2 regions of the Ralstonia sp. GX3-BWBA genome follow, and region 1 is predicted to be linked to the other one. Evidence: predicted binding sites of a transcription regulator. Region 1 holds the regulator's gene; the other holds the start of a gene.
What was found. Region 1 encodes FliA, which starts transcription of late flagellar genes. Its sites were predicted from a motif close to CTAAAGTTTNNNNNNNNNNNGCCGNTA; they were not measured.
Positions count from the first base shown of each region.

Region 2: flgK (flagellar hook-associated protein FlgK) is a predicted target of FliA. The motif match lies at 2,236-2,262, and genes of this name have one in related genera.

Region 1 is NZ_QMKS01000024.1:129,708-133,205, forward strand. Features, by position in the region: gene DOD19_RS23230 (nucleobase:cation symporter-2 family protein) at 1-243, opposite strand, end outside; gene DOD19_RS23235 (RNA polymerase sigma factor FliA) at 620-1,381, opposite strand; gene DOD19_RS23240 (MinD/ParA family protein) at 1,390-2,169, opposite strand; gene flhF (flagellar biosynthesis protein FlhF) at 2,183-3,498, opposite strand, start outside.
Region 2 is NZ_QMKS01000020.1:27,110-30,607, forward strand. Features, by position in the region: gene DOD19_RS18915 (flagellar basal body P-ring protein FlgI) at 1-1,097, shown strand, start outside; gene flgJ (flagellar assembly peptidoglycan hydrolase FlgJ) at 1,114-2,199, shown strand; gene flgK (flagellar hook-associated protein FlgK) at 2,315-3,498, shown strand, end outside.

The DNA.
Region 1 (3,498 bases):
GAGCGTGCCGATCCCAGCCGCAAACAGATCGCAGTTGACCAGATACGACAGATCGCTCTTCGACAGGCCGAGCGCATTGCCGACAATCAGCGGCACGGCAATCGCACCGGCGTACATCACCAACAGGTGTTGCAAGCCCAGTGCGAACAGGCGGGGCAGCGGCAGACGCTCGTTGACGGGATCGGCAACGGCGTGAGCGATTGTCGACGAAGAAGGCGAGGGTTCGCCGGGGGATTGGCGCATTGTCTGTCTCCTGGGGCCGCCCCCGTGTCAATGCCGGGAGCGTGCTTTAGGCGGGTGCGGCGGATTCCATCCGCCTGCATTCATGCGGCGTGATGCCGCGTATTTGCCGGCATCTTGGAGGGGCGCCATTTTTCTGTCAACAATTACAACCGTTTTTTGTGTACATATTTTGCGTTCTGAAACGCGTGTGCGCCGTGATCAACCTGCCTCAAGCCTCCAAGCGCGCCTCGTGACCGGGGCCAAAGAAAAAGCGCGGCCGCGACATGAGTCGCTGGCCGCGCAGTAGAAATACCTGGCAGGTAAAGCTGGAACCAAGAGCCGCCATCAAACCCCGTGAAGCACAGGGTTGTGTCAGTGGCTCTCAGCCGACCTCAGATCAGGTCGGCGTCGGCAGCCATGCGCGATCGCGCAGGCGCGAGCGGATGCGGGCGATGGCCTGGCTGTGGATCTGGCACACGCGCGATTCCGACACGCCCATCACGGCGCCGATCTCGCGCAGGTTCAGATCCTGCTCGTAGTAGAGGCTCATCATGAGCTTTTCGCGCTCGGGCAGAGCCTCGATGGCAGCGACAACCGATTCGCGCAGGTCGTGGTCCAGCAGTTGGTCCAGCGGTGTGGCGTCGTTCTCGGGCGCGCGGTTCTCGATGAAGGCGTCGGCGTCTTCGCGGTCGAAATCTTCGTAATACAGCAGCTGGCTGCCCTGCAGGTCGACCAGTTGCTTCTGGTATTCGGCCAGCGACATGCCCAGCGCTACGGCAATCTCGGTTTCGGTGGGCGCGCGGCCCTTCTGCTGCTGCAGCTTCTGGATCGCCTGCTCGATCGTGCGCGCGTTGCGGCGCAGCCCGCGCGGCAGCCAGTCCGAGCCGCGCAGTTCGTCCAGGATCGCGCCGCGAATACGCTGGGCCGCGTAGAACTCGAACTGCACGCCCTGCGTTTCCTCATAGCGCGACAGCGCATCGAGCAAGCCCATCATGCCGGCCTGGATCAGGTCATCCAGCTCAACGCTGGCCGGCAGCTTGACCATCATCTGGTTGGCAATGCGACGTACCAGTGGTGCATACGTGGCCATCTCGTCGGACTTGGTCTTGCGACCGGTTGCGGTGTACATATCCATGCCTGCCTTTGACGCTTCGTTCATGCTGCGCCTCAATAAACCAATTCGGCCGCGCGTGCGGTGGCGCGGATCGTCGCAGTCGATGTGGACATTGACGTTGCTTGCGCCGATTCATCTGCCGGCTGTGCCGGAGCCCGCGCCGACATGACCACCCGCGACGGCGCACTGCCATCACCGGCTTGGGCCTCGGCGCTGGCCCAGCTCAACATTTCTTCGGCAAGCTGGCGGAAGGCCATGGCCGAAGGCGATGCGGGAAACGCGCTCGCCACGGGCTTGCCGAGCGAGAGCGCAAGTTCTACGTGCCGGTCCTCAGGGAGGTAGCCAGCGAAATCGATACGGGTGTTCAGGTACTGGCCCACGGTGTTGGCCAGGTTGCCGAACACGCGCACGGCGGAATCCACCGAATGCGCGCCGCACACCACGGTGCGGATGCCAGCGCTGCCTTGCAGCACGGCGGTTTTCTTGAGCAGCGTGTACGCGCTCTTGATGCCTTCCGGACCATCGGAGAAGGTCAGCAGCACGTCGTCGCAGGCTTCAGCAACGGTGCACAGCGCCCGGGTGCCGAAATGCGCGGCCACCAGCGTCACATCCGCCGTCTCGTCGTGCTGCTCGAGCACGCCGGCCATGGCCAGCATGGTCTGGGCGTTCACCACGGCCGTGTCGCGGCCCATGGCGGACAGCGCGATGCGCAGGTTGTCGACAAAATCATCGACCTGCTCTTCCGCACCGATCACCAGCACACGGCGGGAAGCGGCATGACCGAGCATGCGCCGCAGCCCTGCGGCTTGATCCTTGGCGAATGGCGTCGTCATGGTCGCCCCCTTGTCAGGCGAAATCGAAAGCGGCCAGGCCAGGTTCGCGGTTGCGCGCAGCGCCTTGCGCCACGAGCAACGATTCGTCCGAATCCAGCGTGAACGACGACTGCTCCGCACCGGCCCGGAACGAGCGGTGGATCAGCAGCTTCTTGTTCGGCACCGCAATGTCTTCCGGCACACGCTGGCCGTACGACACGTAGTGCAGCGGCAGGCGGCGGCGGATCATCACGTCCATCGCGTGGCCAACAGACGCAGCCTCGTCGATCTTGGTCAGGATGCAGCCGGCCAGGTTGGCGTCGCGGTAGGCACCCACCACTTCATCGAGCGTCTTGCCGTTGCTTGCGGCGTTCAGCAGCAGCAGGCGCTTGATCGACGGGCCCACGGCATGCAGCATCGCCATCTGTTCGGACACGGCGCGGTCGCGCTGGCTCATGCCGATGGTGTCGATCAGCACCACGTGCTTCTCGCGCAGATCGTTCAGGGCGAGGCTCAGGTCTTGCGCGTCTTTCACGGCATGCACCGAAACGCCCAGGATCTTGCCGTAGATGCGCAGTTGTTCATGGCCGCCGATCCGGTAGCTGTCGGTCGAGAGCAGTGCCACGCGCGATGCGCCATGGCGCAGCACGAAGCGCGCGGCCAGCTTGGCGGTCGTGGTGGTCTTGCCCACGCCGGTCGGGCCCATCAGGGCAAACACGCCGCCCTGGTCGAGCAGGCTGTTTTCATCCGACACGGTGGTCAGGTTCTTTTCAATCGCGCGCTGCACGAAATCCAGCGCGCCTTCATACGAGTCGTGCTGCGGCATGTTCTCGAGCACGTAGCGCGTGAGCTGTGCCGAGAACCCCGCGTTGAGCATGGTCTGGAACAGGCGCGTACGCACCGGGTCGCCCAGCTTCACACCCAGCGAGGCCAGGCTCGACATGGCGTCGGTCAGCGTGCTCTTGAGCGTTTCGATCTCGCCGACCATGCGGCGGGTCATCATGTCGGTCTCGGCGCGGATGCTTTCCTTCACGTCGGCCTGGATGGCCGAACGCTGCAGGCTCACGTCGTCACGCGGGGCTTCGGGCTTGGCCATCGTGTCCTCCACGCGGACGAAAATGTCGGACGCCTTGCCTGCGTCGGCTTGCGCGTCGCCGCGCGGCTTCACAGGCGCGTCGGCCTTCTGTTGTTCGGCGCGAAGGGTACGGGCCTGGGCTTCCACGCGCTCGGCAAAGCTGCGCAGCGAAACCGGGCGGTCATCCTGCTCGCGTGCCTGTTCACGCGCTTGTTCGCGACGTGCGGCAAAGCGGGCAGTCGATTCCATCTCCGGCTCGTCGTCTTCCACCGTGG
Region 2 (3,498 bases), on a different contig from region 1:
GCGCGGCCCTGGTGGCACTGAGCGCAATCTCGGCGGTTGTTCCGACAACGGCACACGCGGATCGCATCAAGGATCTGACCACCGTTGCCGGCGTGCGCGACAACGCGCTGATCGGCTACGGCCTTGTCGTCGGCCTGGACGGCAGCGGCGACCAGACCACACAAACCCCGTTCACGGTCCAGAGCTTCAACAACATGCTCACGCAGTTCGGCATCAATGTGCCGGCCGGCGCGAGCATCCAGCTCAAGAACACCGCCGCCGTGGTGGTGACGGCCACGCTGCCTGCCTTTGTGCGGCCAGGCCAGACCATCGACGTGACGGTGTCGTCCATCGGTAACGCCAAGAGCCTGCGTGGTGGCACGCTGCTGCTCACGCCGCTCAAGGGCGTGGATGGCCAGCTCTACGCATTGGCACAAGGCAACGTGGTGATTGGCGGCGCGGGCGCATCGGCCAATGGCAGCAAGGTGCAGATCAACCAGCTCGGCGCTGGCCGTATCGCCAATGGCGCCACGGTGGAGCGCGCTGTGCAGGCCACGGTGGGCGAGGCGGGCAGTATCCAGCTCGATACCGGCACGACGGATTTCGGCACCGTGCAGAACATCGTCACGGCCATCAACAAGCAGTTCGGCTCGGATACGGCGCAAGCCGCGGACGGCCGCACGGTCAACGTGCGCGCACCGGCCCTGGCGTCGGACCGCGTCGGTTTCCTGGCCAAGCTGCAGAACATTGACGTGACGCCGGCGCTGGCCGCCGCACGTGTGGTGATCAACGCCCGCACGGGTTCGGTGGTCATGAACCAGCTCGTCAAGCTCGAGCCCTGCGCGGTGGCGCACGGCAGCCTGTCGGTCACCATCAGCACAGATCCGGTCGTGAGCCAGCCGGCGCCGTTCTCGCAAGGGCAGACGGTGGCCGCAGCGCGCTCGAACATCGAGGTCAAACAGCAAGGCGGCAGCCTTATCAACGTGAAGGGCGGCACCAATCTGGCGGACGTGGTCAAGGCCATCAACGCGATTGGCGCCAACCCGCAAGACCTGATCTCGATCCTGCAGGCGATGAAGGCGGCCAATGCGCTGCGCGCCGATCTGGAAATCATCTGACGCTGGGGAGGCCACGATGAACCAAACCGACCTCACCAGCCGCCTGGCGCTCGATTCCAAGGGTTTCGAGTCGCTCAAGCAAACGGCGCGTACGGACCCGACCGGCGCCGCCAAGACCGTCGCCAAGCAGTTCGACGCGATCTTCGTGAACATGATGCTCAAGCAGATGCGCGATGCAACGCCGCAGAACGGGCCGCTCGATTCGTCGTCGAGCAAGATGTACACGTCGATGCTCGATCAGCAGCTTTCGCAGACCATGGCCTCGCGCGGCGTGGGCGTGGCAGACCAGCTTCTGAAGCAGATGCTGCGTCAGGCCACGCATGTGAACCCGGATGCGGGCGGCAAGGTGAACACCACCCTGTCCAACACGACGGCCACCAATACCGCGCTGCCAGGTGCTGCCGGCTCCACGAGCGATGCCGCCAAGGCCATCGCCCGCTCGTCGCTCAACAGCATGGCCGCGGCCGTCGCGCCAGGCACGGAAGACGACGGTTCGGGCATCAGCACTGTGCCGCGCCCGGGCTTGGAAGAACGCGTGCAACGTGCACTGGCCGCCCTGCGCAAGCAGGCGGACGCGCAGGCGCAGACCCCGAGCGCGCCGCCCGACGTTGACCTGTCGACGGTGGCGTCTGAGCCGCGCGGCGAGCGCATGACCAGCTTCTACAACAAGCTGATCGGCCACGCATCGCAGGCCGCGCAGGAAACCGGCATTCCGGCCAACTTCATGATCGGCCATGCCGCGCTGGAATCCGGCTGGGGCCGTCGCGAGATCAAGGCAAAGGACGGCACGAACACGCACAACCTGTTCGGCATCAAGGCCGGTGGCTCGTGGGCCGGCAAGACCGCCACGGTGACGACCACCGAATACATTGGCGGCGTCGCCCATAAGGTCCAGGAGAAATTCCGCGCCTACAGCTCATATGCCGAGGCGTTCAAGGACTACGCCAACCTGCTGGCCAACAACCCGCGCTACAGCAACGTTGTGGCGGCCGGCAACGGCAACGACGCGGCATCGTTCGCCAAGGGCTTGCAGCGCGCGGGCTACGCCACCGATCCGAACTACGCCCACAAGATCATGGCGGTGCTCAAGCAGATCGTTTGAGTGATCCAAGAAGCATATTTTGGCGACGACGGCCGGCTCAAGTTTGCGCTTGTCCGGCCGATGTTGTTTCTAGAGCTTATTTCGGCGGCGTCATGCTGCCCGCACCGAGACAACTATGAGCAGCTCCCTTCTGAATATTGGCGCGTCCGGCCTGCGGGTTGCCGATATCAACCTGCAAGTGACCGGCAACAACATTGCCAACGCCAGCACCCCCGGCTATTCACGCCAGGAAGCCGTGCAGACGGAAAACATTCCGCTGTACGCCGGCGTGGGCTATCTCGGTCAGGGCGCCAATGTCACGACAGTCAAGCGTATCTACGACCAGTTCCTGACTGCGCAGGTACAAAGCGGCCAGGCTTCGACCAGCGCGGCCGACCAGCTCAACAGCCTGGTGTCGGGCCTGAGCAAGTACATGTCGGACAGCAACAGCGGCCTGACTTCGTCGCTCACCAGTTTCTTCAATGCCGCCGATGGCCTGGCCTCCAAGCCGTCGGATACCACCGCTCGCCAGGTTTTCCTGAACGCGGCCGCGGGCCTGCAAAGCCGCTTCAATTCGATTGCCGGGCAGCTGAGTTCGCTCAGCAACCAGGTCAATACGCAGGTGCAGACGCAGATCAGCTCGGTCAATGGCACCGCGCAGCAGATCGCTTCGTTGAATGATCAGATTTCCAAGGCGGAAGCGTCGACCGGCCAGCCGGCCAATGACCTGCGTGACCAGCGCGACCAGCTCGTGCAGACGCTCAACCAGTCGATCAAGGCGAGCGTGGTGCAGACCGGCGACGGCCAGTTCAACATCTACGTGGGCAACGGCCAGGCGCTGGTGCAGGGCAATCAGAGCTACCAGTTGACGGCGGTGCCATCGCAGTACGATCCGACGCAACTGTCGGTGGGGTACAAGAGCCCGGGCGGCACGGTCAACATCGACGACAGCCAGCTCGGCGGCGGTGCGCTGGGCGGCCTGATGGACTTCCGCAGCAACACGCTCATTCCGGCGCAGAACAGCCTGGGCCGCCTGGCCACGGCCGTGGCGGCCGACGTGAATGCGCAGAACAAGCTCGGCATGGACGCCAACGGCAAGATGGGCACGGACCTCTTCTCCGTGGCCAGCCCGAGCGTTGCACCCAGCACCAACAATACCGGCAGCGGCACGCTTACTGCCAGCATCACCAACGCCAATGCGGGGCAAGGCTACGACTATCAGGTCAAGTACCAGGGCGGCGCCTACACCGTTTCGCACTATCCGGACGGCTCCGCCTCTGTAACGGTGTCGAGCTGGCCGACCACGATTGACGGCGTCAC